Regions from separate parts of the Alteromonas sp. ABH4_452 genome, predicted to be linked through region 2. Evidence: predicted binding sites of a transcription regulator. Region 2 holds the regulator's gene; the other holds the start of a gene.
What was found. Region 2 encodes LexA, which represses DNA repair genes until DNA is damaged. Its sites were predicted from a motif close to TACTGTATNNNNATACAGTA; they were not measured.

Region 1 (16,079 bases), 120 kb from region 2:
AAATACTGAGGGTACACCTTGTTTTACAAACGCATAGTGATCTGAGCGAGTAAACAGCGCCTGCTCAGGCCATGGGTCTGGGCTTAGCTCGATATCGGCATTAGCTGCAGCTTTTTCCACTGACTCTTGCAAATCGCTGTGGTTCGCACCAAAGGCAATAACGTCTGCAAACTCGTAGGTTAGAATTGGCATATCTAAGTTTACGTTCGCCACCATTGATGTAACAGGTACGGTTGGGTTACGAGCGAAATAGTCTGCACCTAACAGGCCTTTCTCTTCACCGGTTACCGACACGAACAGAATTGAGCGCTTTGGCTTTTCTTTCATTTCGCTAAACAGGCGTGCAGTTTCTAACATCACTGATGTGCCCGACGCATTGTCCATAGCACCATTGTTAATGTTGTCTTTCTTCACTGTTTTGGCAAAACCAATGTGATCAGAGTGAGCAGAGAAAACCACGTACTCGTTTTTAAGCTCTGGGTCTGAACCTTCAAGTACACCCACGACATTCGGGCTTGTAATGGTGTCGTGCACGCTCTTCTTGCTGATATCTACCACACCGTTAAGCGTAAAGCCTTGCGGTACTTTGTCAGCTTCAAGAACTGCATAAACCTCATCAAGGCTCTTTTCAGCACCTTCAAATAACTTACGCGCAGCGCCTTCACTCATATAAGCGCCACCTTTCAGTTGAGAAAAGCTATTTGCAGGCTGACCTTTGTCGTCTAACCAAGCCATACGCGGTGTATGAATATAGTTCAAGCGGCTTTGATAAGGACGCACTTTTTCATTTTTGGGCGTAGTAATAGTGATCATGCCAATAGCACCATTGTCTACCGCATACTTTTGCTTTTGATAGCCAGATGCAAAGTGAGCGCCCTCTTCTGATGGAAAGTCGCTTGGCTTACCAGCAAGGGCCACAACAATCTTACCTTCTACATCTAGGTCTTTGTAATCGTTGTGAGATAGCTCATCAGCTACAATACCGTAGCCGACAAATACCATTTCGCCTTTTACATTGCCCTCAGTACTGAGCAAACTCGGGCTAGCTAAGTACTCTTTTGGATAATCAAAATCAATGGTCTCGCCGTTTTGGGTGAAGGTAAACTTAGGAGACTCTTGAACCAGATTGGCTTTACGAAACGATACGTTTTGTACGTAACCGTCTGTACCTGCCGGCTTCAAACCATATTTGGCAAATTCGGTAGCAATATAAAGCGCCGCAATTTCATGGCCGCGAGAACCAGTATCACGACCTTCAAGTAAGTCATCAGCTAAGAAAAACAGGTGTGATTTAATTCGCTGTGTATCAGGGTTAAAAGCATTGTCTGTCGATGCATGGTTGTGAGCAGTAGCAGCAAAGGTCATTGCTGTCATTGCACTACCTATTAGTAGTTTTTTTATCATTGTAATTTCACCGTATAACTAAGTGTGCGACATGGTAACGCAGTTAATAGGCGAAATACCATTAAACTGCATACGTTTACCATGTGTTTCCTACCGTTGCTCGCATTTTAGGAGCAAGGTAAAATTGTTAGCTAAACGCCGGTGTAGATTCCGGGAGTATTTATATTTTTAGTGAAGAGCAGCATCCATGTCGAAAGACGATATTCTTTACCGCGTTCAATTCATCAGCAATGGAGAACGTTACGAACTGTACGTTAGAGCCCTTACTCAGGGCGCTTTGTTTGGCTTCATCGAGATAGGTGACTTTGTATGGGATACCCATACGAGCGTTGTTGTAGATCCTAGCCATGAAAGGTTAAAAGCTGAATTTTCAGAAGTAACAAAAACTTATATTCCTATGCACAACGTTTTACGCATTGACGCCGTAAATAAAAAAGGAACAGCCAAAATTACTAAATTAGAAAATAAATCTGATAAAGTAACGGCTTTCCCTAGTCCAATATATACACCAACGAAAGAGTAGCCGCCGGAGTCTATCCGGTAAAGGTTACCGGAGACCCTTATGTATCGCTATCTGTTAGCAGCATTACTACTTATTTGCAGCGTTAGTTCATCTGCAAAGAGCCTTGACGATGAAAGCTTGTATCAACTACTTGATGACATTTGGCAGTATGAGCTTTCGGTTTCCCCGCTTTTAGCGTCTCGCCAAGGCGATAGTTCCTTGGCCCATGTGCTACCCGATATTTCACCAGAAGCACTTAAAGCACAAAATGAACAGTGGCGTGTGTTTCAAAAAGCCTTAAGTCAGTACGAAAAAGACTCTATCTCTACTGACGCTTATATTGCTTTGCTAATGCAGCAATACCGTTTAGCCAACTATGTGGATGAATATACCTATCGCGCGCACTTGGTGCCCATCAACTCAGAATACGGCTTTCACGGTGCCATGGCCTCGCTTCCTAACTTATCTACGTTTAAGCGTGTAGAAGACTATCAGGCATACATTAGCCGCTTAAACGCACTTAAGCCTTATTTTAACCAGCAAATTACTTATATGAAGCAGGCGTTAAAAGAAGGCTACACGCAGCCCAAAGTCGTGCTGAAAGGGTTTGAAGACTCAGTTGCGTCGTATATTGTTGAAAATGCAGTGGACAGTGGCTTTTATTCTCCGTTTACCCGCTTTCCAGAGTACTTTACTGCCGAGCAAAAGGCAGCGTTAGCAGAGCAAGGCAAAGCAGCCATAAACAGCAGCGTGTTGCCTGCGTATCAAATATTCTACGACTTCATGGTAGAGGAATACATTCCTAATGCCCGTGAAGATATTGCCGCAAGAAACTGGCCTGATGGTGTGGCCTATTACGCTAATAGAGCCAAGCATTACACCACAACAGATATGACCCCTCAGGAAATCCACGATTTAGGTTTGTCTGAAGTAAAACGTATTCGCGCGCAAATGCAGCAAATTGTGGATGAGCTTGGCTTTGATGGCGACATTAACGACTTTATTGCGTTTTTACGCGAAGACCCTCAGTTTTATGCCACCAGCGCTGAAGATTTGCTGAAAGAGGCGTCGTTTATTGCAAAGAAAATGGACGCGAAACTCCCTTCTCTTTTTGAGTATCTACCAAGAACGCCTTACGGCGTAGCACCCGTGCCAGATGCTATTGCACCTAAATATACAACGGGCCGTTACATCCATCCTAGCCGCGATGATCAGCCAGGATATTACTGGGTAAATACTTACGCCCTTGATAAACGCCCTTTATATGCGCTGCCTGCTTTGACATTACACGAAGCGGTTCCAGGGCATCACCTTCAAATTTCATTAGCAGCAGAGCTTGAAGATTTACCTATGGTACGCCGTAACACCTATATTTCAGCATTTGGTGAAGGCTGGGGACTGTACTCTGAGTTTTTAGGTATTGAAGCAGGTATTTACGAAACGCCGTACGACAACTTCGGTCGCTTAAGCTACGAAATGTGGCGTGCGTGTCGCTTAGTGGTCGATACTGGTATGCATACAATGGGTTGGAGCCGTCAGCAAGCGGTGGACTATATGATGGAAAACACCGCGCTTTCAGAACACAACGTTAATACGGAAATAGACCGCTATATCTCTTGGCCAGCGCAAGCGCTGTCATACAAAATTGGTGAAATCAAAATAAAAGGCCTTCGCGAAAAAGCAGAGATTGCTTTAGGTGAGCGTTTTGACGTGCGCAAATTCCACCGCGCAGTGTTAGAAAATGGCTCAGTTCCACTTTTCATATTGGAACAAAACATCAACACCTTTATAGAAGAACAAAAGGCACAATAAACATGATCGTTGCATTTGGTGTTATTGGATTACTTATCCTGTTTTTAATTTACTTTGTGCTGCGAGCGCAGAACTTACAGAAAGAGCTGGCGCTGTTGCGCCACTCGAATAAGCAGACTAGTAACAAGGTAACGTATGCTTATCGCAATCTTGTTCTTGTTACAGATGCGTTGGAAAAAAACCTTACCGCGCGTATTGAAAGTGCCTATAAAAGCCGTCTTATCGACCAAACTCAATATAATGCGCTGCACCCGCTTATGCGCAACTTTTCAACCATTATTATGGCTTGTTGTGAAAAAGGCATGTCTCTTGAAGAGTCTTTAAATAAAGCATTGCAGAATGAAGAAGTGACGCTTGAGGAAATTCGTGAGGTGGTGAAAGCACTTCCTAGCAACGTGCGTATGGTGTGGTCAAAAAATACCGCTGATGGTTTTATTGCTTTTTGCCAAACCGTTACAGCAACCGTAAGCGGTACTGCAGCAAAATCACAAAAAGAACCTTCATCACAAGAGTAGCCTCTTACTCTTATCCCCATGTTAGGGTCGCCCGCTTTACTGTGTTGTTAGGATTGGCGGCCCTCGTCTATATCACTACTCTTTTAAAAGTTTAATTTTTTTACCTTTCCAAACTAATCAGTAAGTTAGCGCTTAAAACAACAAGCCAAAAACCTTTTGTCTTGAAAAGGGTTATTGCTGCACTATAATACTGTATAAAAATACAGTTTATTTTGAGTGCCATGAACAAATCGTTATCCGTGCTTAACAACCACCCGCATATTTGGCGGGCCAGAGATCAGAAGCAAAGTGAAGCCAAGTTTTCGCTAGGTTTTCCGCGTCTGGATAAAGCGCTTAACGGTGGCGTTGCCTCTACGGGGCTTGTACGTATTGCCTCACTAACCGGCGTGGGTGAGCTTTCGCTCTTTAAACAGGTTATTTGCCAACATCGCACGCATAAACTGGTGGTATTTATTAACCCTCCAGGGCAACTACAGTCGCCGTGGTTAGAAAATCTGGGGCTTAAAGCGCAACAAGTTCTGGTAGTAAAACCAGGTTCTGAACAAGAGTCGTTGTGGGCAGCAGAGCAATGTTTAAAAAGTACGGCTTGCCATTGCGTAGTGCTGTGGAGTAATGCTGTAAATCAAAAAGAAGCACGACGCCTACAGGTAGCAGCAACGCATAATGATGCGCTGTGCTTGCTGTATACTCCACCGCAACAGCAGGCCTCACAGTTAGGTTACCCAAAGGCCGACATGGGGAGCGATTCACAAGCCAACCTGTCGAATGAAAGCGACAGTGCATTACCCATTACTCTGGATATTGCGCTAAAAGGTAAACCCCACGCTTTAGCAGTGAACATACGCAAGCAGCGTCATGGGTGGCCCAAAGATAACATTGTTATTTCCCACCGGTGGACACCCGACAATCAGGCCATTAAATGGGCCATGGCACACAACACGCTTTCCGACAAGGCGCTACACTCTGTGAGCTAATGATGCTGTGGGCTTATATTTACTGCTATCAACTAACTTTAGACAGCCATATCAAAGCGGCTAGAAGTAAGCGTGCACATCGCCAGTTGTCGAAGCACGAAACTAACAACCAGTATTCAGCGTTAGCGTCGAATACTCCCTTTGCAGTATATTGCAGTAAAACCAACAAAATTACGCAGTGTAATGATATTGCGAAAAAAGAAGGCATTGAAATTGGTCATGGACTTGCCCAAGCCGCGGCGCTGTGCCCCTACGTGCATATTCTGCCTTTCAGTGAAGAAGCCGAAAAGCATATACTGACGCAGCTAGCCCATAGGCTGTATCCTCTTGCTTCTGACATCGTACTAGACAGCCACATTCATTCGAATGGCGTAAATGGTCTGGCAGTAAGGCTAGATAACCTAATCCATTACTATGGCGGGCATAAGCCGCTGTGGAAAACCCTAACTCAAGCACTCGCAGAGGCAAATATTCGCTATCATTTTGCTAGTGCATGGACGATTGAGGCTGCAAAGGTATTAGCCCTTCATCAACACAATACCTATATGCATGCGCCAGATGATATAAAAAAAGCGCTAAGTACATGCCCGCTTTCTATTACTGCTTTGTCATCTAAAGTCATTGAGGCCTTGGCAAGGGTAGGTGTTACCCGTGTACAGCAACTGTTGGCCATGCCGGTACAAGAGCTGGGGCGGCGCTTCGACAATAACACCATTATGTATCTTACTGCGCTCAGAGGAGAAACTTTTCCCCGCATTACGCTATTTAGGCCTTTAGAGCATTTTGACAACTTTACTTTATTGCCTTTTGATATTGAAAACACGCAGCACCTAACACCTTTTGTCACACAGCAGTTTGAGCATTTGTCTCACTATTTACGGGCCAGGAACTTATATACATCAAGCATAAGCGTGCATATTCATTTCAGAGAAGCACCTGTATTGGATATTAATATTCGCTCTGCAATGCCTCAGTCTTCGGTGCATAGTTGGCTACCACTATTTAGCCTTAAAACTGAAAGCTTGGAGTTACCTGAGCCTGCCACAGCGGTTGCGCTTACCTGTCAGCAGTTTGAAGAAATAGATTCGCAGAATGGCGACTTTTTTAGCAATAGGTTTAATGACGTTGCACAAAAGCAATTGATTGGCCGCTTAAACGCCAAACTAGGTGATAACAGTACGTTTCAACCTCGCGCTGCCGACAGCCATCAGTTTGAATATATGACGGTGAACGAGCCGAGCGCCGATAATTATGTTTATAGCAGTGACATTACGCCCACCTTTACCTTTGATACACCTAAGCCGCTTATTCAGGCGACCCATATTTGCTTTGGCCCTGTGCGATTACACAGCGAGTGGTGGCATGACAGCCCAACAAAGCGAGATTATTTCATCGCCCAGACTGAGCAATGTGTAAGGCTCTTAGTATTTAAAGACGAAGAAAGCCGTTGGTGGGTGCATGGACTTTTTTGCTAGCCGTATGCGGTTAAAGAAAAGGTAAAAGCGAAACCATGAAATACAGCGAACTCTTTTGCCAAAGTAACTATAGCTTTCTTTGTGGAGCCTCCTCTCCTGCAGAGCTTGTGACCACCGCGTCTTTTCTTGGCTACGACGCGCTTGCCATTACCGATGAATGCTCAGTAGCGGGTGTGGTACGAGCTTTCGATGAAATTAAGCATCAGGGTCTACCTATCAAGCTTATTGTTGGCAGTTACTTTGTATTTGATGACACCTTATCTTTTGTACTGCTGTGCCCGAACAAACCAGCCTACAGCGAACTGTGCCGAATTATAACGAACGCGAGACGTCGCTCTGAAAAAGGAGAGTATCAACTGGCCGAGTGGGACTTACGTACCATTCGTCACTGCAAATTCATTTGGCTACCTAGCGGAAAAGAAGCCCACGACAAACATTGGGCTGAGTGGCTGCAAAAACACCCTAGCATTGATGCCTATATCGGTGCTCAGCGTCTATTAGACGGGCAGGATCATCAGAGGTTTGCGCACTACAACCATTTACAGTCTGCCTACCCCTTTCCGGTTATTGCCTGTACCGGTGTACTTATGCATCACGCTGACAGGCTACCGCTTCAACATGTTTTACATGCTACACAACAGCATACCAGTGTAGATAAAATAGGCCGGGAAGCATTGAGTAACGCAGAACGTAGTCTGCGAACCGTACAAAAAATTAAGAAGCTTTACCCTGAGAAATGGATAGCCAATACCAATGCCCTAGCCCAGGTATTCACGTTTTCTTTAGAAGAGTTGCGCTATCACTATCCTTCGGAACTGGTGCCACAGGGCTATACACCCACATCGTATTTACGGGAGCGCGTAGAAGCCGGTATTAAAGTGCGCTTTCCTGAAGGTATAACCTCTGAAATTCGCCAAATTATAGAAAAAGAACTAACACTTATTGCCGAACAAGAATACGAGTATTTCTTTTTAACCATTTACGACATTGTTCAATTTGCTAAGCAGCAGCGCATTTTGTACCAAGGACGAGGGTCGGCAGCTAACTCTGTAGTGTGCTATTGCCTAGAGATAACGGCTGTAGATCCAAGGCAAATAAGCGTACTGTTCGAGCGTTTCATATCTAAAGAACGTAACGAGCCGCCCGATATTGATGTGGATTTCGAGCATCAGCGCCGTGAAGAGATCATTCAATACATTTATCAAAAGTACGGCAGAGAAAGAACCGCTATCGCGGCTACCGTTATTTGCTACCGCTTTAAATCAGCATTTAAAGATGTGGGTAAAGCGCTTGGCTTTAGCGAGTCACAACTTGATTTTGTAGTTAAACAAATCAATCGTCGAGACAGCGTTATTCCGTGGAAATCTCAGCTAGCGGGGCTTGGGTTAAACCCTGAGGAGCCTAGAGTACAGCAGTTAATTACCCTTACCGAAGCTTTACTAGGCACGCCCCGACATCTGTCGCAGCATGTAGGCGGTTTTGTTATTAGCGCAGGACCGCTTTACGACCTTGTACCCGTTGAGAACGCCGCAATGGAAGACCGTACCATCATTCAATGGGATAAGGATGACATTGAAACCTTGGGCTTGCTAAAAGTAGATGTGCTGGCGCTAGGGATGCTAAGCGCTATTCGTCGTGCATTCTCTCTTATCAATAAACAATACTCTGTTGAAACCAGTATTCCATTTATCACTAAGCTCGGAGATGACAAACAGGTATTCGATATGATCTGTCGTGCCGATACCGTAGGCGTTTTTCAAATAGAATCACGGGCTCAGATGTCTATGCTGCCAAGGTTAAAGCCCCGCCGCTATTACGATTTGGTCGTACAAATAGCCATTGTACGGCCAGGCCCGATTCAGGGCGATATGGTCCACCCTTATTTGATACGTCGCCACGGCAACGAAACCATTAGCTACCCATCTAAAGATGTGAAAAAGGTGCTCTCTCGCACTATGGGTGTGCCTATCTTTCAAGAACAAGTGATTCAACTTGCTATGGTTGCCGCTGGCTTCAGTGGCGGAGAAGCCGATCAGTTGCGACGCGCTATGGCTAGCTGGAAAAAAGACGGCAGAATTTTTGAGTTCAGAGATAAGCTCATTAAGGGTATGACGGATAAAGGTTATGAAAGTACGTTCGCTCATAACTTATTTGAACAAATCAAAGGCTTTGCAGGGTACGGTTTTCCCGAGTCTCACTCAGCGTCTTTTGCGGTATTGGCTTATGTGTCTTGCTGGTTGAAATTTTACTTCCCCGTAGAGTTTTACGTGGCGCTATTAAATAGCTGGCCCATGGGGTTTTATTCTCCTTCTCAGTTAGTTCAAGACGCTAAGCGCCATCATATACGGGTGGAGGCGCCCTGCGTGAACCAGTCAAACACAGAGCACACTTTGATTGTAAAAGGCCAAGAAAAGTACATACAACTTGGTCTTAAGCTTATTAAAGGTTTAAGTGAAGCGTCGTCCCAGATTATTGTGGAAAACCGTACAGCAAAAGGCTACAACAACGTTGAACAGTTACAGCAGCTTTCGCTTAAAAGTAATGAGCTAGAGGCACTTGCCAGCGCCGATGCGCTTCGTACTATTTCAGGGAACCGGTACGAAACTCGCTGGCGAATTATGGATACACAAACGCGTTTACCGCTATTTGATACCGATGATTTTTATGCAGATAAAAGTGCCGCCCCCCTTGGCGTTAAACCTTCTGAAGCAGAAAACTTACTTGAAGATTATGCCTCGACAGGCTTGTCTGTAAATAACCATCCTATTTCATTGCTTAGGCAACAACATGAGCTTAAAGACATAAGCTGGTCAAATTCACTTAAAGACAAAAAAAATAAGTCATTAATTAAAGTACTTGGGGCAGTAACTGGTCGACAGGCCCCAGGTACTGCCGCAGGCGTTACCTTTCTAACTTTAGAAGATGATATAGGCAATATGAATGTTGTGGTATGGCAAGCTACGGCGCGAGCTCAGCAACAAACTTTCTTGAAAGCTAAGCTTCTTCAAGTTAACGGCATTATTGAACGCTCTAAAGAGGGGGTTATTCACATTATAGCGGGTAAGCTTATCGACCGTACACCTTGGCTCGAAAAGCTGACATTAAACTCTAGAGATTTTCACTGAATTTTTTACAGCGGCAAAGTAATAGATTATGGTGTGGATAATAGTGATTGTTTAATTAATAACTTCCTTTTCGTGAAGCAACATTCGAATAACTCTGCTTTACCTGTAGATAATTGTTGTCATTTTTGGAGTATTAAATGATGCGATGGATTGCGCTTTTTATTATTTTCTCATTTAGTCTTAATACTTACGCAGATAAATATATAGTTGGCGCACAAGATTTAGCTTACTTCCCTCACTACGATTTTTCTTCGCCTGTAGATAAAGGCGTAGCCTGGTCAATTCTAGAAACGTTTTCTGAAGCTTCTGGGCACGAATTTATTTATTTGAGTTTGCCTATAAGACGGCTTCAACTCGAGTTGGTTAAAGGTAATGTTGATTTTGTATACCCTGATAACAGAGGCTGGTATAACAGCATCACCACATCAAGCGATAAGCATTTTTCACTTCCCTTAACCAATGCAGTAACAGGAACTATCGTTAAACAGGAAAATGTTGGACAAGGTATTGATGAGATAAAGCATCTAGCCATGCCACTAGGTTTCACACCAGTAAACATACAAAAATTACTTGGGTTACGAATATACAACAGGGCTTAGCCCTTCTATACCAAGAGCGCGTCGACGGGTTAGATTTGGAATACTTTGTTAGTCAAAGATCCGCACCGCTAGCGTATGAGAAAGACGCGTTTACTTTAGATTTAACGCTTCCTCATAACGAAATCCCTTTTTCTTTATCTACTCTTTATCATAAAGACATTATTAGTGAACTGAATGATTTCATATCCTCAAACCCCGAATTAATTGATAGTATAAAAGCGAAATACGGAATAACGCCTTTTAAGCAATTGTCTCATCAGCTTCTTAACGAACAAGGATTGGAAATTGAAGAGGTTTGGAAATAATAAAAACGCGCTATGGAAACCCTTGTAAAAACTTCAATAATGTCAGTAATGTAGACTTTATAAAACTTAATCCCTTCTTATTCTAGAGCCCTATCCGACTGAAATAACAACCTTTTTTTGGTTGGATAATTTTTTGCTTGTTGATTACCAGATCAAGGAGCAATTATGAAACACTTATCACTACTTTTATTTTCTTTTTTAATCATTTTTAGCGCTAATAGCGCGCAGGCAAGGCAAACTGTCAGTGTCGACTATATGCACGGATTTGATGATATCGACGGTATGCGCTTCGCATACAGACCACTTGAACAAACATTAGCGACAGATTGGTTTGGCGACATTAAGCTTTACTGGGAAGTGAGCGCCGTTGTTTGGGAATATGGCGAGAACGATACACATAGTACTAGTTATGGCGCATCACTGACGCCTGTTTTTATGAAACAGGTAACCACACTATATGACAAGTATCCTGTATATATAGAAGCAGGTATTGGCGCAAGCTACATTGGCGATCAAAAAGTGGCTGGTAAAGATATTGGGTCTAACTACCAGTTTGAAGACAGATTAGGTGTGTTTGTAGAGATCGATAAGAAGCAACATGTTGCGCTGCGTTACATGCACTTTTCAAACGGTGGCTTTAACAACGATAACCCAGGATTAGACTTCCTAAACCTATCCTACGCCTACCACTTTTAAAGAAATGGGGTCAGTGTCGTGGCTCTGACCCCACTATTTTCTTTCGTCTAAACGCAAAAACCCGCCGTTAGGCGGGTTTTTCTTAATGGAACCTGGCAGTGTCCTACTCTCACATGGGGAAACCCCACACTACCATTGGCGCTAATACGTTTCACTTCTGAGTTCGAAATGGTTTCAGGTGGTACCGTATCGCTATGGCTGCCAGGAAAAACTGGTTTGCAGTAGCGTTTACTGCGTAAAGCTGATATTTATCAACTTCACTGAATTCTGCTAGCTTACATACATGGATGCTATAGCTTCTATATAAAGCAAAAAACCCGCCGTTAGGCGGGTTTTTTTAATGGGACCTGGCAGTGTCCTACTCTCACATGGGGAAACCCCACACTACCATCGGCGCTAATACGTTTCACTTCTGAGTTCGGAATGGATTCAGGTGGTACCGTATCGCTATGGCTGCCAGGAAAAAACTGGTAACAATTTGGGAAAGTTTGATATTAATTCAATCAGTGAGTAACTACTTTTCACTCTACTTGCTGCTCTTTATCAGAGCTTAGCTTGTCTACAACACTTCCAAAAGCCTAAAGCTTCTTGGGCGTTGTATGGTTAAGCCTCTCGGGCAATTAGTACAGGTTAGCTTAACGCCTTACAACGCTTCCACACCCTGCCTATCAACGTCATCGTCTATAACAACCCTTCCAGAACTTAAAGTTCAGGGATGACTCATCTTTGGGCCGGCTTCCCGCTTAGATGCTTTCAGCGGTTATCCGTTCCGAACATAGCTACCGGGCAATGCGATTGGCATCACAACCCGAACACCAGCGGTTCGTCCACTCCGGTCCTCTCGTACTAGGAGCAGCTCCCATCAATCATCCAACGCCCACACCAGATAGGGACCGAACTGTCTCACGACGTTCTAAACCCAGCTCGCGTACCACTTTAAATGGCGAACAGCCATACCCTTGGGACCGACTTCAGCCCCAGGATGTGATGAGCCGACATCGAGGTGCCAAACACCGCCGTCGATATGAACTCTTGGGCGGTATCAGCCTGTTATCCCCGGAGTACCTTTTATCCGTTGAGCGATGGCCCTTCCATACAGAACCACCGGATCACTATGACCTACTTTCGTACCTGCTCGACGTGTCTGTCTCGCAGTTAAGCTAGCTTATGCCATTGCACTAACCTCACGATGTCCGACCGTGATTAGCTAACCTTCGTGCTCCTCCGTTACTATTTGGGAGGAGACCGCCCCAGTCAAACTACCCACCAGACACTGTCCACAATCCCGATAAGGGACCAATGTTAGAACATCAAACATACAAGGGTGGTATTTCAAGGACGGCTCCACACAATCTAGCGACTGTGCTTCAAAGCCTCCCACCTATCCTACACATGTAGGTTCAATGTTCAGTGCCAAGCTGTAGTAAAGGTTCACGGGGTCTTTCCGTCTAGGTGCGGGTACACAGCATCTTCACTGCGATTTCAATTTCACTGAGTCTCGGGTGGAGACAGCGTGGCCATGGTTACACCATTCGTGCAGGTCGGAACTTACCCGACAAGGAATTTCGCTACCTTAGGACCGTTATAGTTACGGCCGCCGTTTACCGGGGCTTCGATCAAGAGCTTCGTCCGAAAACTAACCCCATCAATTAACCTTCCGGCACCGGGCAGGTGTCACACCCTATACGTCCTCTTACGAGTTTGCAGAGTGCTGTGTTTTTAATAAACAGTCCCAGCCACCTGGTCACTGCGGCCTCCATTTGCTTACCACGTAAAGTGTTCACAAACAGAGGCGTACCTTCTCCCGAAGTTACGGTACAATTTTGCCGAGTTCCTTCACCCGAGTTCTCTCAAGCGCCTTAGTATTCTCTACCTGACCACCTGTGTCGGTTTGGGGTACGGTTCATATAATCATAAGTTTAGAAGCTTTTCCTGGAAGCAGGGCATCAACAACTTCACTCCCTTGGGAGCTCGTCTCGTGTCTCGGCCTTGAAAACCCGGATTTACCTAAGTTTTCAGCCTACGCACTTTCACTTGGACAACCAACGCCAAGCTTGCCTAGCCTTCTCCGTCCCTCCATCACTGATTATATAAGTACGGAAATATTAATCCGTTTCCCATCGACTACGCATTTCTGCCTCGCCTTAGGGGCCGACTTACCCTGCCCTGATTAGCATGGGACAGGAAACCTTGGTCTTCCGGCGTGGGAGTTTTTCACTCCCATTATCGTTACTCATGTCAGCATTCGCACTTGTGATATGTCCAGCAAGCTTTACAACTCACCTTCATCCACTTACACAACGCTCCCCTACCCAGCATGTAAACATGCTGCCGCAGCTTCGGTATATTGCTTAGCCCCGTTACATCTTCCGCGCAGGCCGACTCGACTAGTGAGCTATTACGCTTTCTTTAAAGGGTGGCTGCTTCTAAGCCAACCTCCTAGCTGTCTATGCCTTCCCACATCGTTTCCCACTTAGCAATATTTTGGGACCTTAGCTGGCGGTCTGGGTTGTTTCCCTCTCCACGACGGACGTTAGCACCCGCCGTGTGTCTCCCGGATAGTTCTCATTGGTATTCGGAGTTTGCAAAGGGTTGGTAAGTCGGGATGACCCCCTAGCCTTAACAGTGCTCTACCCCCAATGGAATTCGTCCGAGGCTCTACCTAAATAGATTTCGGGGAGAACCAGCTATCTCCCGGTTTGATTGGCCTTTCACCCCCAGCCACAAGTCATCCCCTGACTTTTCAACGTCAGTGGGTTCGGTCCTCCAGTTGATGTTACTCAACCTTCAACCTGCTCATGGCTAGATCACCGGGTTTCGGGTCTATACCTAGCAACTAAACGCGCAGTTAACACTCGCTTTCGCTACGGCTCCGCTATTCGCTTAACCTTGCTACTAAATATAAGTCGCTGACCCATTATACAAAAGGTACGCAGTCACCCCGAAGGGCTCCCACTGCTTGTACGTATACGGTTTCAGGTTCTATTTCACTCCCCTCACAGGGGTTCTTTTCGCCTTTCCCTCACGGTACTGGTTCACTATCGGTCAGTTAGGAGTATTTAGCCTTGGAGGATGGTCCCCCCATATTCAGTCAAGATAACACGTGTCCCGACCTACTCGATTTCACTGTAAAGATTGCGTCGTGTACAGGGCTATCACCTTGTATCGCTCCTCTTCCCAAAGGATTCCACTACATTCAATACAGCTTAAGGGCTGCTCCCCGTTCGCTCGCCGCTACTAGGGGAATCTCAATTGATTTCTTTTCCTAAGGGTACTTAGATGTTTCAGTTCCCCTCGTTCGCTTCGTTAACCTATGTATTCAGTTAACGATACCTGTAAACAGGTGGGTTTCCCCATTCGGACATCTGTGGCTCAAATGCATTTTGTCGGCTCACCACAGCTTTTCGCAGACTTACACGTCCTTCATCGCCTCTAACTGCCAAGGCATCCACCGTATACGCTTCGTCACTTAACCATACAACCCCAAACAGCCTTTTGACTTCTGTCTAAGTTATGTTGCATGCATGACAAGCTAATCGGAAGAATTGCCTTGCTATCAATAAATTGATAACAAGAAATTCAGTCAAGTAGAGTAAAAAGTTCATCTTTCGATTTCTCAGTTACTCAATTTTGATTGATTACTATTAATATCAGCTTTCCAAATTGTTAAAGAACATTAGTGTTTCTAAAAACACTAATTAATGATGCGATCATTAATTAGCATTCTATGTCAAAACAACTACCACTTTAGCGAGCAAGTAAATTGTCAGGAAGGTCCCCTTCCGGTTAAGCAATTTACCGCGACACTCGCGAAGCGAGTCTATAAATAAACAAAACAATCTGTGTAGGCACTGCATCAAGTGCGTCTTTCGACGTAATGGTAAGGAGGTGATCCAACCCCAGGTTCCCCTAGGGTTACCTTGTTACGACTTCACCCCAGTCATGAAACACAAAGTGGTAATCGTCCTCCCGAAGGTTAGACTAACTACTTCTTTTGCATCCCACTCCCATGGTGTGACGGGCGGTGTGTACAAGGCCCGGGAACGTATTCACCGCAGTATTCTGACCTGCGATTACTAGCGATTCCGACTTCATGGAGTCGAGTTGCAGACTCCAATCCGGACTACGACATTCTTTAAGGGGTCCGCTCCACATCACTGTCTCGCTTCCCTCTGTAAATGCCATTGTAGCACGTGTGTAGCCCTACACGTAAGGGCCATGATGACTTGACGTCGTCCCCACCTTCCTCCGGTTTGTCACCGGCAGTCTCCTTAGAGTGCCCAACTTAATGCTGGCAACTAAGGACAAGGGTTGCGCTCGTTGCGGGACTTAACCCAACATCTCACGACACGAGCTGACGACAGCCATGCAGCACCTGTGTCAGAGTTCCCGAAGGCACCAATCTATCTCTAGAAAGTTCTCTGCATGTCAAGTGTAGGTAAGGTTCTTCGCGTTGCATCGAATTAAACCACATGCTCCACCGCTTGTGCGGGCCCCCGTCAATTCATTTGAGTTTTAACCTTGCGGCCGTACTCCCCAGGCGGTCTACTTAGCGCGTTAGCTTCGCTACTCACGACTTAAAGTCACAAACAGCTAGTAGACAGCGTTTACGGTGTGGACTACCAGGGTATCTAATCCTGTTCGCTACCCACACTTTCGCACATGAGCGTCA
Region 2 (16,079 bases):
CTACTACACTTGCGTGCTGCTTATCAGGTGTTAGGTTGTAAACTACATCAGCTTCTGGAATAAGCTGCTGATATGTACCAACAGTAAATCCATTGCTTGAAGCGCGTTTGTAAGAGTCGCGTTGCTCATCGATCGCTGCCTGACGCAGCGCATAAGAAACATCTAACCCTGAGTCACGCATATTCAGGCCTTGGTTAAGGCCCTGCGCGCCGCAGCCTACAATGACAATTTTCTTGCCTTTTAAGAACTGACAACCGTCAGCGAATTCATCGCGTGCCATAAAACGGCAGCGGCCAAGCTGGTCTAACTGCTGGCGAAGTGACAGGGTGTTGAAATAATTAGCCATAAAAATTTCCGAACAACATTCATTTTTGTCAATATCAAACACCGACCTTGGCGTTGACAGACCTCGTCTATGACGACTTGGTAGTGAGACTAAAAGATTTCTTTTGTTTTGGAAAATGATATATTTGCAAGATAATATTGCATAAAGTGAAATATATATGGATTTTCGCAGTCTACAGCTCTTTAACCACCTGGCTACCAGTCTTCACTTCGGCGTCACCGCAGAAGCCATGTATGTATCGCCATCTACGTTAAGCCGTGTAATTCAGCGTCTTGAAGACGAGTTGGGCTGCACCTTGTTCAAACGGGATAACCGTAAAGTCGCGCTCACCCATAGCGGGCACAAGTTACTGTCCTTCTCAAAACACGCGTTAGCTGATTGGCAGCAATTAAAAATTGATTTAAAAGAAGATAGCGATGCACTTCAGGGGGAACTAAGTGTATTTTGCTCGGTAACTGCCAGTCAAAGCCATTTACCCGCTATGCTAAGGCAGTTTAGGCAGCAACACCCTGGGGTCGATATACGCCTAATAACCGGTGACCCTGCTCTTGCCATAGAAAAAGTTAAAAGTAAGCAGTGTGATTTATCTATTGCTATCTATACCCCTGACATGCCGACAGATTTGCATTTCACTGCTCTTGATAACGTACCTTTGGTTCTTATTGCGCCAAAGGAATGGCGACTTACTCAGCTAAACCAGCTGGATTGGACCAAGCATCAGGTGATAATGCCTGAAACAGGGCCAACGCGACGCACTGCCTATCACTGGTTTGCCGAGCACGGTATTCGGCCGAATGTTTATGCCTATGTAGGCGGTAACGAAGCAATTGTAAGCATGGTAGCGCTAGAGTGTGGTGTAGGCTTTGTGCCAAAGGTAGTGCTCGACCACTCCAGTATGGCTAATGCGGTAACCCAAATTCAGGTTGAAGATATCGAGCCTTATGCCCTTGGCCTATGTTGTTTACAAGATAAGCAAAACGAACCGCTTATCAACGCCTTTATGCAGCTAAACTTGCATTCTCGAGGGTAGGTTACTTTATTAGTTGCGCTTAGCTAGCACTGAGCTGCTTTATAAGGTTATCGAGAGCACGATAGCCCAGCGCTTCTGCGATATGAGCTCTGGATACGGCATTTTCTTCTTCAAGGTCGGCAATGGTTCTAGCCACTTTCAGCGTGCGGTGAAATACGCGCATAGATAAATTAAGTTGTTTCGCGGCTGCTCGTAAAAAGAGGAGATCTGCGTCATCTAGCAAACAGATGTCGGCAAGTTCACCCGCGTGTAAAGCGCCATTGGGCTTGCCTTGTCGAGACTCTTGTTTTTGCCGTGCAGCTATCACCCTTTCCCGCATGTCATGTAACGAGTCGTCAGGTCTATTGCCCCGCTCTGGCAAGTCGTAGTCTGGAAGCCTAGGCACCTCGACTTGTATATCTATTCTATCTAGCAGCGGGCCTGACAAACGGTTCAAGTAGTTCAGCTGCTGCTGAGGTGTTAGACGGTTGTCCTCGATATCTCCAGTAGGGCTGGGGTTCATGGCCGCTACGAGTTGAAAATTTGCGGGATACGTTGCACTTCCTGATGCACGGGATAAATGCACGTCACCGGTTTCAAGCGGTTCCCGCAATACATCCAGCGCTTTTCGGCCAAATTCGGGGAGTTCGTCTAAAAACAAGATACCGTTGTGGGCCAGCGAAATTTCACCTGGCACTGGAGTAGAGCCCCCGCCCGTAAGTGCTACGGCAGAACTTGTGTGGTGGGGCGAGCGTAAGTGGCGGGTTAGAAAACGTTCAGCATTTAGCTTTTCGCCTTTCACTGAATGGATAGCAGCGACTTCCAAGGCTTCTTCTTCACTCATATCCGGTAATAGCGACAACATTCGACTGGCAAGCAAGCTTTTACCTGTGCCTGGCGGGCCTACCATCAGTAAGTTGTGAGCCCCGCTAGCTGCAACAATTAGAGCTCGTTTAGCCTGCTCTTGGCCGATAATATCGTCCCAACCTGTTGGGGAGTTACGTGATGAATGAGAAGTGAAAGGCTGGCCTTTGGCGAGCTTTTTGTTACCGGTAAGATGTTCATAGACAGATAGAAGATCAAATGCGGGAAACCGTGTGGCGTGGGAAACCAAGGCTGCTTCAACGTCGTTATCTCCCGGATACACAAGGGCTATATCTTCGTTTGCTGCCGTCATCACTACAGGAATAAGCCCGTTAACCGGTTTAATCTCACCGTTGAGCGCTAACTCGCCCACAAAGGCAATGTTTAACAGGCTAATGTCAGATATATAGCCCGATGCTGCTAAAATGCCAATGGCAATAGGAAGGTCGAACCGCCCGCCGAACTTTGGAATATCAGCCGGCGCTAAATTAACCGTTATTCGTTTGGCAGGAAACTCAAAACCACTGTTAATTAGCGCGCTGCGTACTCGCTCACGAGCTTCTTTCACACTGGTTTCCGCCATACCGACCAGTTGAAAAGCAGGTAGGCCATTAGCCAAGTGGATTTCCACACTTACCTCAGGAGCAGACACCCCCTGCCCTGCAAAGGTTTTAACAACAGCCATTCCCATATTGTGAACACCCTCTCTTCTTACCCACTCATTTTTTGCCTAATTAAAATTTCAAAACTTAGGCGCGGCCAAATAGCCAACGCACTGGGCATAAACTCTAGAGAGAGTGGGATAAAGATGTAACTGTACTAACGACGGGATTTATCGCCAATACTCACCGAGCCATGCCATTGATTACCTTGCTCGGCAACGAAGGTTAGATGCTAATGATGGTCGTTGTAAAATACGGGTAGCTGCCAATGCCAGCGCATGGCGCCTAATCTAAACAATACCGTGGTTGCAAGGGCTGCAATACCACACCATTGGGTAGCAAGGTCAAATTCAAGTGCGATGCCATATACAATACCGCCAGCAATACAGGTCATCGCATAAAGCTCGCCGTTTAGTACCAGCGGCACCTCGCGGCATATGACGTCTCGTAATAACCCACCAAATACACCAGTAATAGTGCCCATTGCTACCGCCACTGCCATGCCTGTGTCGTTGGCTAAGGCTTTCTCTATGCCCACGACATTAAAGAGTGCTAGCCCAAAAGCATCGGCGATTAACAGGTAGTGAAAAGGGAAGCGTGGGCTAATTCGCAGCCAAACAATGGGAATAAAGGCGGCAATTAGCGTGGTGTACAAGTAATCGGTATCGGCAATCCAAAACACGGGCACATCTAGCATCACATCTCGCAAGGTACCGCCGCCAATGGCTGTAGCACTGGCAAGCACTACAACGCCAAATCCATCCATGCGTTTTTGATAAGCCATAAGGGTGCCTGAAATTGCACACACGGCAACGCCTGCCAGGTTTAACCAGTGAAACCAATCGAACATGCTTATTACCCTTTTACTACTTTTAAGAACTCGCTATTTCTACCGCAAAAACTTGATCAAACCGTGTGTTTCATGCTATTTCTTTGCCCAATACCAATTCGCGGTTTAGCGCGCATTGCGTTTAGGGGTAAAGCCATAGCCCCTAACAAACAACATTTCATTTTTATAATGCCAAAGGAATACGGCATTGTAAGTCAAAGATATCATATAAAACAAAGCGCTACTGATCTGTAAGCAGTAAGGCTTTGTCGCCCTTCGCTTGAACGACCTAAGATGATTTAATACATCATCAGTATGACATGCAATTTTGAGTAAAACAGCGCGTATTGGAAAACAAGCCAAAGCATTACTGGTTTACCACTGTTTTTAAGTTTCACATAAAGGTCTAGCATTAAACCCTAGCACCTAAAATTAACGGGAAGGATTTATGCCCAAGTTACGTTCTGCAACTACCACACAAGGTAGAAATATGGCCGGTGCTCGTGCGCTATGGCGTGCAACCGGAATGAAAGATTCTGATTTCGGCAAGCCTATTATTGCTATTGCTAATTCATTTACGCAGTTTGTACCTGGGCACGTTCACCTCAAAGATCTTGGTCAGCTAGTAGCGCGCAGCGTGGAAGAAGCCGGTGGTGTCGCCAAAGAATTTAATACGATAGCGGTAGATGACGGTATCGCCATGGGACACAGCGGCATGCTATATAGCTTGCCGTCTCGTGAAATCATTGCTGATGCAGTGGAGTACATGGTGAACGCACACTGCGCGGATGCCATTGTATGTATTTCTAACTGCGACAAGATCACCCCGGGAATGTTAATGGCGTCTATGCGTTTGAACGTGCCCGTTATATTCGTATCTGGCGGCCCAATGGAAGCGGGTAAAACCAAGCTTTCAGACCAGCTGATTAAACTTGATTTAGTTGACGCCATGGTAGCGGCTGCTGATGATAAAGTGAGCGATGCCGACACTGACGAAATTGAGCGCTCTGCCTGCCCTACTTGTGGGTCGTGTTCAGGTATGTTTACTGCAAACTCAATGAACTGCTTAACTGAAGCGTTAGGTTTATCACTACCGGGCAATGGCTCTATGCTGGCCACTCACGCCGACCGTGAAGGCTTATTTAAGCAAGCAGGTAAGCAAATTGTTGAGCTTTGTAAGCGTTATTATGGCGATGATGATGAAAGTGTATTGCCACGTAATATTGCTAACTTTAAAGCGTTTGAAAACGCCATGAGCCTAGACATTGCCATGGGTGGTTCAACCAATACCATTTTGCACTTGCTAGCGGCAGCGATGGAAGGTGAAGTGCCTTTCACTATGGATGATATCGATCGCTTATCTCGCAAAGTGCCTCACTTATGTAAAGTGGCGCCGTCTACGCCTAAATACCATATGGAAGACGTTCACCGTGCCGGTGGCGTACTAGGTATTTTAAACGAGCTAAATAAAGCGGGCTTACTAAATACCGATGTTAATCACGTCTTAGGCAAACAGCTTACTGAGGTTATCAGCGAGTGGGACATCACTAACCCTGAAAACGAAGATGCGATAACCTTTTTCCGTGCAGGTCCTGCGGGTATTCGCACTACTAAAGCCTTTAGCCAAGATTGTCGCTGGGATGAGGCCGATGCCGACCGTGAAAACGGCTGCATTCGCTCTATTGAGAATGCGTTTAGCCAAGAAGGTGGCTTAGCGGTGTTATACGGCAATTTGGCCGAAGATGGCTGCATTGTAAAAACTGCGGGTGTGGATGAATCTATACTAAAATTCAACGGCACTGCCCGTATCTATGAGAGCCAAGATGATGCGGTAGCAGGTATTTTAGGTGACGAAGTAAAAGCCGGTGACGTCGTGTTTATTCGCTATGAAGGCCCTCGCGGTGGTCCAGGCATGCAGGAAATGCTATATCCAACGTCGTATTTGAAATCGAAGGGGCTGGGTAAGCACTGCGCACTAGTAACCGACGGGCGATTCAGTGGTGGTACAAGCGGCTTGTCTATTGGACACTGTTCACCAGAGGCAGCCAGCGGTGGCGGTATTGGCTTAGTTGAAGACGGGGACAAGATTGAAATAGATATCCCTAACAGAAGCATCAACATCGTTATTTCAGATGAAGCACTTGCCGAGCGCCGTGCAAAAATGGAAGCAAGCGATAAGCCCTGGAAACCAAAAGATCGCGTACGCGAAGTGTCTACATCACTTAAGACCTTTGCAGCGCTGGCAACCAGTGCCGACAAAGGTGCAGTGCGCGATGTCAGTAAGTTGGAAGACTTGTAATGGAAAACGAGCACGTTAGCGACCACGAGTATTTAAAAAAGATATTACTCGCTCCCGTTTACGATGTGGCGGTGGCTAGTGAACTTTCTTATATGTCTTTGCTTTCAGCTGAGCTTGGCAATGAGATCTTTTTGAAACGAGAAGATCAGCAGCCAGTGAAAAGCTTTAAGCTGCGCGGTGCCTACAACCGCATCTGCTCATTAAGTGAAGCACAGCTGCAAGCTGGCGTTATTGGCGCATCAGCGGGTAACCATGCACAAGGCTTAGCATACAGTGCAAAAATGAAGGGCATTCAAGCAACTATCGTGATGCCCGAAACCACCCCTGATATTAAAGTGGATGCTGTACGTCGCTTCGGTGGTGATAACGTTAATGTAGTCTTGCATGGCACGAGCTTCGACCAGGCAAGCAACCATGCAAAAGCGTTATGTGACACCCACGGCTATACTTTTGTGCCTCCCTTCGACAACCCCGATGTAATCGCCGGACAAGGTACGGTTGCACGAGAACTGTTGGAGCAGAACCCAAATTTGGATATTTTGTTTATTGCTGTTGGCGGTGGCGGCCTAGCCGCGGGCATTGCGGTGTACTTAAAGCAACTCAAACCCAGTATAAAGATTGTGGCGGTTGAGTCAGAAGAGTCGGCCTGTTTTATTAAAGCAAAAGCGCAAGGCGAGCCTGCAGAGCTGGAAAGCGTAGGTATTTTCGCCGATGGCGTGGCTGTTAAAGTGATGGGGCAAGAAACTTTTCGCCTGTGTAACCGTTTAGTCGATGAAACCATTACGGTTAGCAATGATGAAATATGCGGGGCTATAAAAGATATCTTCGATGATACCCGCGTTATAGCCGAGCCTGCTGGTGCACTATCTGTAGCGGCAATTCGTAAATATGCCAAGCAACACGACCTTAAAGGTAAAAAGTTAGGCGGTATTTTATGTGGCGCAAATATTAACTTTCATACCTTGCGCTACGTGTCGGAACGCTGTGAATTAGGCGAGCAGAAAGAAGCCGTTTTTGCCGTTAAAATTCCTGAAACTAAAGGCGCGTTTAAACAGTTTTGTGAATGCGTTGGGGCAAAAGCGATTACTGAATTTAACTATCGCTATGCAAGTGAGAGCGAAGCCCATATTTTTGTTGGGGTTAAGCTAAAAGGCGGTCAGCAAGAATTCGCGACACTTCAAAGCGACCTTGAAAGTAAAGGGTATGACTGCGTTAACCTAACGGATAACGAGTTAGCGAAGCTTCATGTCAGACACATGGTAGGCGGCCGCCCGCCGACCATTTTAAACGAGCAGGTGTTCAGCTTTGAGTTCCCGGAGCGCCCAGGTGCACTACTGAACTTCTTAAACACATTGGGCGAGCAGTGGAACATTACTTTATTCCACTATCGTAACCACGGTGCGGCGGAAGGCTTGGTATTGGCTGGTTTTGATATTGCGCCAGAAAGCCGAGATGACTTTAACCAGCATGTTGCCGAGTTAGGCTATAAGGTTGAAGAAGTAACGGATAATCCGGCATATCGCTTTTTCCTGTCGCAACCAGCGTAAAATCCTATCGGCTATGCAGAACAGCCTTTGATAGCTATACATTCAAAAGCGAAACTTAGCTCGTTTTAAACTTTTTTCGCTTTGTATTGCTTCACGTTAAGCGCAGGTTTACCGAGGAGCGATACAAAGCGGCACTATTTCAACTTTACTATATCAACCTCTATGGAAGATTGGCTCAGTGCCTATCTAAATATAGTTACTGAGAGACCCCATAAGTTAGAAATACGCCCAATAAAAAACCCATGCGGATGCATGGGTTTTTTTACGCTTTTAACAAAGCGATAGTTTTCGTTGCTTACAAAGCTAATTTGCCGTGTTAAGCGCAACATTTTCTAAATGCTGAATCATCTCAGGCCATATCAGCGCCATTACGTCAGCCCGCAAGGCTTCACACTCTTCCGAGTATTTTAAGCTGCCGTCTTTTTCTGAATCTAACCAATGATTATCTTTTAATGCGCCGATAAAGCTAGATAATACGTTCTTATCGTAAAACTCAGGAGAACTTAATCCGTAAAGGGCAGATAATCGCTCAGCGACTTGTTTACTTTCTCGCTCTAATGCACTGCGGCTAATTACTTTTTCTTTATCAAGAATAGTCAGTACTACGGCATAGCGCTGCAATGTTTCTTGCATACAGCGGCTTAATAACCAAGCAGAATGGAACTGTTTGCAGTGTGCATCTGGGGGTAAAAGTTCACCGTCTTTTTGGCGCAACAGCCCGTTGTCTAACATCGCGGTGATCAACGCATCAGTATGCGCAAGTGCTTCATCTTGTGTTAGATGCAAAAACAGTTCTTTTTGCAGCAAAGGATAAAGTGCTGCAATGAGTTGGAAAATACTGTTCTTGGTTGCGCCCTTCTTAGCGAAGATAGACGCCATGATAAGGCCGGGTATGGCGAACAAATGCAAAATATTGTTGCGATAATAGGTTAGGTATACAGCAGATTTAGGCTGAGGGCTGATCAAACGTCCGTAATCGTCTTCTTTAACATCAAAACGACCTAATTTTAATGTATCCCGAAGCAATTCTTGTGCTGATGAATCTGGAATAGTGGCGTCATCACTGAAGGGCACTGTTTTGAACAAGTTCATGAAGTCATCCATGGCTTGTTTAAGCTCCATCTCACTCATGGTCTGCCTTTTAGAAGACAGTAGACATAGCGAAGCTAATGCCATGCCGTTAAGTGCCGCAGCGCGGTTAATGCGCGTCATGACGTTGTTAGCCAACTCATTAACGGCAGGCGTTAACCAAGCAGGCTTTTTCTCTGGCTCGGCATCGCGACAGTCGCGCCAGTTCGGCACATGGCTTTCAAGGAACTGATTAAGAGCGATAGGCTCACCAAAGTTCACATATCCATGCCCGTAATTCTTAAGCTTACGAATGGCTGAGAAAACCTGAAGGTTAGACTCTTTTTTCTTCTTTGAGCCTTTAAGCTCGTTCAAATAGCTCTTCACTTCCATCACATTTTCATAGCCAATGTAGACAGGAACAATACTAACTGGACGGTTAACGCCTTTAAGCATGGCTTGAATTGTCATGGCCAGCATACCGGTTTTCGGTGGAATTAGGCGACCAGTACGGCTGCGTCCACCTTCAGGGTAGTATTTTACAGAGTAACCTTTGTTAAACAGCAGCTCTAAATACTCTCTAAATACCGCGGTATAGAGCTTGTTGCCTGCAAAACTACGACGTAGGAAGAATGCACCTCCTCTGCGAAACATTTTTCCAACAGGCCAGAAGTTAAGGTTGATACCCGCTGCAATGTGAGGCGTTACCATACCTTCGTGATAAATCACGTAAGTTAATAACAGATAATCCATGTGACTGCGGTGGCAAGGCACATAGATAATTTCGTGACCGTTAGCGGCCAGCTCACGTATACGCTCTGCATGACCTACGCTAATGCCGTTGTAAATCTTGTTCCAAATGCGTGTCAGCAATCTGTCACCGAAACGGATAAGCCCTTCACGATAATCTGCAGCAATCTCGGTGATATAGCTTTGAGCCCGCTCTTTGGCCTTTTCGTGTGTGACCTTTTTGCTTTTTGACTCTTCGGCGATCGCACGACGTACGGCATCTGAACCCAATACACTGTTATTGAGTTCTTGTCGCTCTAGCAGCGTAGGGCCAGTCATACTTTGACGTTTACGTTGAAAGTGAGTACTTGCTACGCGTACAAGTTTGTGTGCGATGCTTTGGTCACTACCATGCTGATTTGACATGGCGCGCGCCGAGACAGCTTTAGAATAATTAATAAAGTTATCACGGCCTAAAAACAGCACGATGAAAAGTTTACGTAGCCAGCTCGGTGCAGCGTTATCAGCAATTAGGTCGCTCAACCCTGGGTTACCGCGCCCTGGTGCACGACCCCAGGTTACATAAACAGGAACTACCTGTAGATCGAGGTTTTCGTGGTCTCGGTGCAAATGGAAAAGGTCAGTGAAAACGTCTTCAATGCCCGTATCTTTGGCTGATGAGCGAAAAAGAGGCTGAGTTTTACGTAAAAATAGAGTCGATGAGTACTCTCGACCTGCCAGTGTAAGCGTGTCAGTTGGGCTAGGAAGGCCTAGGTATTTAGTCGACATTCTCAGCGCAAGCTGGTCGGTCACTGAGTTAGTGGGAAGTAGATAAACAATAGGCTTGCTCTTATCTATTCCTAATTCGGTTTCAACGTTAACTGGAATACTGTGAGCTTTAACCAGTAACTTAACAGGATAATGAAATACCGACAGAAGGGCTTTTCGCATCCACGACATGAATTATGTAATCCTATGAAATAAAAACGGGTGAAGTGTAACACAATCGCGTCACAATCTCGCGACGAGCCATTGTTATTGATTTGCTTGTTTTACAGACTCCCTACCTAGCGGTAAGTTCATGAAATTCATAAGCGCCTGTATTTTTATATCTTCGTAACTTTGTTTAGGGTAAGGCTCACTGACCCTTTTAGCAATGCAACATTAGAAGTATTTAAATTGCTATAAGCTTTGATAATTACTACTTTTATAAGGGTTAATGAATATGAGCATGTAGTAGTGGATGAACAAAACCGGTTAAAGACGATTGATGACTTTTTGCTCAGTGATGAGGTGCCGTTAGATCTTGACGACCTTATGGTTGTGTTAGCAGGGGCATATAAGGTGCCTATCGCGCTAATAGGAATTGTTGGTGAATTTGAAGAAACATTCAAAGCGCGATATGGAACTACACTTTCTAAAGTGAGCCGTGAGCATGCCTTTTGCAGTCGTGTTGTAGAAGAGCGCAAACAAGTTGTTGTTAACAATGCCCACGAGGACCCCAAGTTTAAAGATAATCCATTAGTCACGGGCGAGCCGCACATCTGCTTTTATGCAGGAACTCCCATTGAAATTAATGATGAGATTATTGGTGCTGTCTGTCTTATCGATACTGTTCCTCGAGAAATTGATGCCAAATATCTTGAAGTGCTGAATAGAATTGGTGCGCTTGTTAGCCAGCATATTTCTCTTTCTAAAGAGCATGAAGCACTCAAGCGTGAGCATGGGCTAATAGAAAAGTCCCCTATTGTTCTGGCTACGTGGCGAAATACTACGTCGCTCAAACTGGTTCATATCTCAAATAATAGTGAGCGCGTTTTGGGCATATCGTCCCAAGATTTACTGAGCGGTGCAGTTGAGCTTGGCGATGTTTTAACACAAGACGCTGAGGGCGACTTTACGTTTGCCATGCAGGCGCATATGGAGGGCGTGGAAACGCATACCTGTCGTCTTCAAATAGCCACGCCCACACGTACCATTTGGGTAAGTATGATCTCTACGGCGAGTTTCCGTGAAGACGGTATGTTGTCTTCAGTTCAGGCGTTCTTATTTGACACCAGCGACCAAAAATATGTGGAAGACAAGCTCAACAAAACAAACCAGCGCATGCGGCTGTTATTGGAAGCCTCTGAATTGGGCACATGGGATTGGAATTTGGCCGCTGACGTAAACCAAGTAAACAAGCGTTGGTGTGATATCGTCGGTCTGGAATATGAGTACTATGACACCAGCTCTCGCTTTTTCAGGCAGTTAATTCACCCCGCGGACTATGTAAAAGTAGAAAAGCAATTAAACGAGCACATCATTGGTAAAAGCAAGGTTTTCAATACCACGTTTCGCATGAAACATACTAACGGCGCGTGGGTTTGGGTTGAAACCTACGGAAAAACCGTAGAATTTAACAATGCGGGTAAGGCTATTCGCGTTGCTGGTATTCATCGCGACATCACGCAGAGAATGGAAAGTGAGCTTCATGAGAAAAAGAAAACCCAGCTACTTCAATTTATAAATAAAACCCGTGCCTCTTATCTCCAGAACAACGATTTAACCATGGCCTGCCAAACGGTATTACCCGAGCTTATTGATATCTCGGATAGTCAGTTCGCTTTCATTGGGCAAATGAAAGGTGAAGGCGATGCATCGAAGCTGTTTATTCATGCTATTTCTGAAATAGTCTGGGACAGCAGCAGCTTTACGCAATACAACGAGTACAAAAAGCGAAACTTGTATTTCAGTAGTTTCGATAACCTTTTCGGTACCACAATTTTAACCGGTGAGGTAACGATTAGTAATGCCTCAGGAAGTCATCCAAACTCAAAAGGGGTGCCCCAAGGGCACCCCCGCATTAGTCGATTTTTAGGGCTACCGATTAAGATCAAAGATAGAGTGGTGGGCATGATTGGTTTAGCCAATAAATTCGAGCCCTACACCTTCGATGATGCTGAGTTTTTGCAACCTCTATTAGATGCATTAGCCGGTCTTTTCTATGCGGTTGAACTGGAAGAATCACGCGCGATAGCTGAAGAGAAGTTGCGTAAGCTGGCCATGACTGACTCGCTAACTGGGCTGTACAATCGACGAGCTTTTGTTGATAAATGCCATCAGCTCTCTGCACAAAGCAATAGAGTGAGCGTAGCGGTAATCGATATAGACCACTTTAAAAAGGTTAACGATACTTATGGACATGATGCAGGAGACCAAGCTCTAATTTCAGTAGCCCACCTCATCGAAGAATATTATGTGGAGCCCGATATTGTTTCACGTCTTGGTGGAGAAGAGTTTGCGATAGTAGCAATTTCAGACAACAAAAGAGACGAAGAAAGGCGATTTAACAAACTTCGAGAGGCTGTTGAAAAAACAGAAGTTAAATACAAGAAAGACACGATATTCGTGACAATAAGTATTGGTGCTGTCTTTGCTGAGGATAGCTTGAATCTTGACTTTAGTGTGTTACTTTCCAAAGCGGATAAACTGCTATATACGGCGAAAAAGAATGGCCGAAATCGAGTTATTCTAGAGTAATAAAAACTTTAGGCTGCGCGAGGTTTCACGTATTTGACAGCCTTAAGCCCCCTAGTTTTTATATACTAGGTGCTAGCCCCATGCAGCTTGCTCCATAGTTTCAAGACTTTGCGCTTGTTATTTGCTTTTAGGTGTATATACTTACAGGAACTGTATGAACAGACAGGTCTTTTATGCGCCCACTCACAGCTCGACAAACTGAAGTTTTAGAACTTATTAAAACAACCATGCAAGAAACGGGAATGCCGCCTACGCGCGCGGAAATAGCTCGTCAACTTGGTTTTCGTTCTGCCAACGCAGCAGAAGAACATTTGAAGGCATTGGCGCGTAAGGGCGTAATTGAAATTTTGCCTGGTACCTCGCGTGGTATTAAGTTAAATATCCCCCTCGAGGATACTGCACCAGAAGAAGAAGGCTTGCCTCTAATAGGGCGCGTGGCGGCTGGTGAGCCAATTTTGGCGCAAGAGCATGTAGAATCCCACTACAAGGTCGACCCTGCTTTGTTTCAGCCTCAGGCAGACTTTTTACTTCGTGTAAACGGCATGAGCATGAAGGACATCGGTATCTTGGATGGCGATCTTCTTGCTGTGCATCGCACGACCGATGTCCACAACGGTCAGGTAGTGGTCGCGCGGGTGGATGAAGACGTTACGGTGAAGCGTTTAGAGAAACGCGGTCGTGAAGTTTTACTTCATGCTGAAAACGAAGAGTTTTCGCCAATTAAGGTAGACCTTGCCAGCGAGCCTTTTGCTATTGAAGGTATTGCCGTAGGTGTTATTAGAAACGCCGACTGGATGTAAGGTTTTAGCATCTTCAATCAAAAGCGGCGTATTAGCCGCTTTTTTTATGCCTTTTAGTACCATATTTTAGTTAATTTTCTTAGGTTAGCGTTTGTTAGTATGTCTCAAAACTACGAAATCTGGCATCACCATTGTGCGAAAGATATGTGCTATTTGGCCCGAGAATGAATTGGCTAATACACATTTATTATTTGAAAGTTTGTTTGAAAAATAGGACGAGCGATGTGTTAATTGTTGATTTTATGACCAAATGAAGCTTCATCCTCATCAACACCCCGTTCAAAATGCGCGTTTGATTTTTTAAGCGCCGCGAGCACGCCCAATACCCTCTCCAACAAAATTGTAACGTAAGCCTGCCACAAGAAATGGTTAAAAATTAGCCTCTTCATTAAATTTTTAATAGAAAAGACTAGACGACACGACATTATTGCGCAATTCTTATACAGAGATTAACAAAATAATAACAATGACTCTAAATTTGTTTTACAAGTTGAGGTGATGGGTCAATCGTTCGCAAACCATTTGGTAGGGCAGCGCGCAGAATAATCAGCGTTTTTGGTCTTGCTATTACGGAGGTGCTGAGTGAAACAACTAACGACCGTTTTTGCAAAGTGGTGTTCAATAATACCATTTTTGCTTTTCTCCCCTTTGCTTCTTGCACAAGAAGTTAGTGAAGAAGCCTCTTCGCTTAATTTGAGACGCGGTGCTACCGACATCAGTGGGCAGGTCTATGATCTGCATATGTTGATGTTCTTCATTTGTGTAGGTATCGCGGTTGTAGTTTTTGGCGTGATGTTCGCCTCAATGTATCTGCATAGAAAGTCTCGTGGCGCCAAGCCCGCTAACTTTCATGAGAACGTGAAGGTTGAAATAGCGTGGACCGTTGTACCTTTTCTTATTCTCATCTTTATGGCTGTGCCTGCGGCAAACACGCTTATTGCGATGGAGGACACGTCTGAGCCTGACATGACTGTGCTAGTAACAGGCTCACAGTGGAAGTGGCACTACAAGTACATGGACAGCGACGTAGAATTTTACTCACTGCTTGCTACTCAGCGTGAGCAAATAGAGAACAAATTTCAAAAAACCGACAATTATCTGCTTGAAGTTGACCGTCCGTTAGTTATTCCAACTGGGAAAAAAGTGCGTTTTCTTATTACCTCTGACGACGTTATCCATTCGTGGTGGGTCCCGGATTTTGCTGTGAAAAAAGATGCAAATCCAGGCTTTATTAACGAGTCTTGGGCCAAGGTCAATGAGCCTGGTATTTATCGCGGACAGTGCGCAGAACTTTGCGGAAAAGACCATGGCTATATGCCTGTTGTGGTTATCGCTAAAGAGCCAGCTGAATTTGATAAATGGATGGGCGAGCAGGAAGAAATTGTTCGTAAAGCGAAAGAAGAAGAACAGCGCCTACTTTCTATGAATATGTCTATGGATGAATTGATGAAAGAAGGCGAGCGCGTTTACAACGCCACGTGTGCAGCGTGCCACATGCCAAATGGTGAGGGTTTACCCGGTGTATTCCCAGCACTTAAAGGCAGCAAGATGGCGTTAGAGGACCAGCAAGGTCACATCGACATTGTGCTTCATGGTAAGGCAGGTACGGCCATGCAGGCGTTTAGCAAAATGCTGAGCCTTAAAGAAATTGCTGCGGTAGTCACTTACGAGCGCAATGCGTGGGGTAATAACACTGGCGATATGGTTCAAGCCAAAGACGTCAATGCTGTGGCAAACGGAAACTAGGAGCAGACAAATGAGCAAAGCAACTGAAGTTATTTCGCCAGATACCTCTGCGACTCATGGTGGTCACGTACAGGGTGATCATACACATAATGACCATGAACACCACGATCATATTCCGAAAGGAATAACGCGCTGGTTGTTTACTACTAACCATAAAGACATAGGCACACTTTACTTGTGGTTTGCCTTCATTATGTTTTTGGTTGGCGGCGCAATGGCCATGGTTATTCGCGCTGAACTGTTTCAGCCCGGCCTACAAATTGTAGAACCAAATTTCTTCAATCAAATGACCACTGTGCACGGGCTTATCATGGTGTTTGGTGCCGTAATGCCAGCCTTTACAGGTCTCGCGAACTGGCTCATCCCCATGATGATTGGTGCCCCAGATATGGCATTGCCGCGCATGAATAACTGGAGCTTCTGGATTTTACCTGGCGCCTTTTTGATTCTGCTTAGCTCGCTCTTTATGGAAGGCGGCGGCCCTGCTTTTGGTTGGACTTTCTACGCACCCCTTTCAACGACTTACAGTGGCGATTCGACAGCATTGTTTGTGTTCTCTGTTCACATCATGGGTATCTCATCCATTATGGGTGCGATTAACGTGATAGTGACTATTTTCAATATGCGTGCGCCAGGCATGACCTGGATGAAAATGCCG

Region 1: the regulator LexA is predicted to act here: its motif matches at 4,422-4,441, upstream of ACYX4N_RS01360 (recombinase RecA).

The regions. Positions count from the first base shown of each region.
Region 1 covers NZ_CM149973.1:312,308-328,386, forward strand. The annotation lists gene ACYX4N_RS01340 (M28 family metallopeptidase) at 1-1,404, opposite strand, end outside; gene ACYX4N_RS01345 (DUF1820 family protein) at 1,592-1,927, shown strand; gene ACYX4N_RS01350 (DUF885 domain-containing protein) at 1,967-3,718, shown strand; gene ACYX4N_RS01355 (hypothetical protein) at 3,721-4,233, shown strand; gene ACYX4N_RS01360 (recombinase RecA) at 4,455-5,207, shown strand; gene ACYX4N_RS01365 (Y-family DNA polymerase) at 5,153-6,682, shown strand; gene ACYX4N_RS01370 (error-prone DNA polymerase) at 6,718-9,807, shown strand; gene ACYX4N_RS01375 (hypothetical protein) at 9,945-10,406, shown strand; gene ACYX4N_RS01380 (hypothetical protein) at 10,442-10,711, shown strand; gene ACYX4N_RS01385 (acyloxyacyl hydrolase) at 10,877-11,407, shown strand; rRNA gene rrf (5S ribosomal RNA) at 11,498-11,613, opposite strand; rRNA gene rrf (5S ribosomal RNA) at 11,753-11,868, opposite strand; rRNA gene ACYX4N_RS01400 (23S ribosomal RNA) at 12,007-14,882, opposite strand; rRNA gene ACYX4N_RS01405 (16S ribosomal RNA) at 15,289-16,079, opposite strand, start outside.
Region 2 covers NZ_CM149973.1:432,602-448,680, forward strand. The annotation lists gene ilvC (ketol-acid reductoisomerase) at 1-346, opposite strand, end outside; gene ilvY (HTH-type transcriptional activator IlvY) at 504-1,376, shown strand; gene ACYX4N_RS01900 (YifB family Mg chelatase-like AAA ATPase) at 1,396-2,910, opposite strand; gene ACYX4N_RS01905 (trimeric intracellular cation channel family protein) at 3,114-3,731, opposite strand; gene ilvD (dihydroxy-acid dehydratase) at 4,159-6,009, shown strand; gene ilvA (threonine ammonia-lyase, biosynthetic) at 6,009-7,556, shown strand; gene plsB (glycerol-3-phosphate 1-O-acyltransferase PlsB) at 7,860-10,313, opposite strand; gene ACYX4N_RS01925 (sensor domain-containing diguanylate cyclase) at 10,593-12,875, shown strand; gene lexA (transcriptional repressor LexA) at 13,049-13,675, shown strand; gene coxB (cytochrome c oxidase subunit II) at 14,258-15,421, shown strand; gene ctaD (cytochrome c oxidase subunit I) at 15,432-16,079, shown strand, end outside.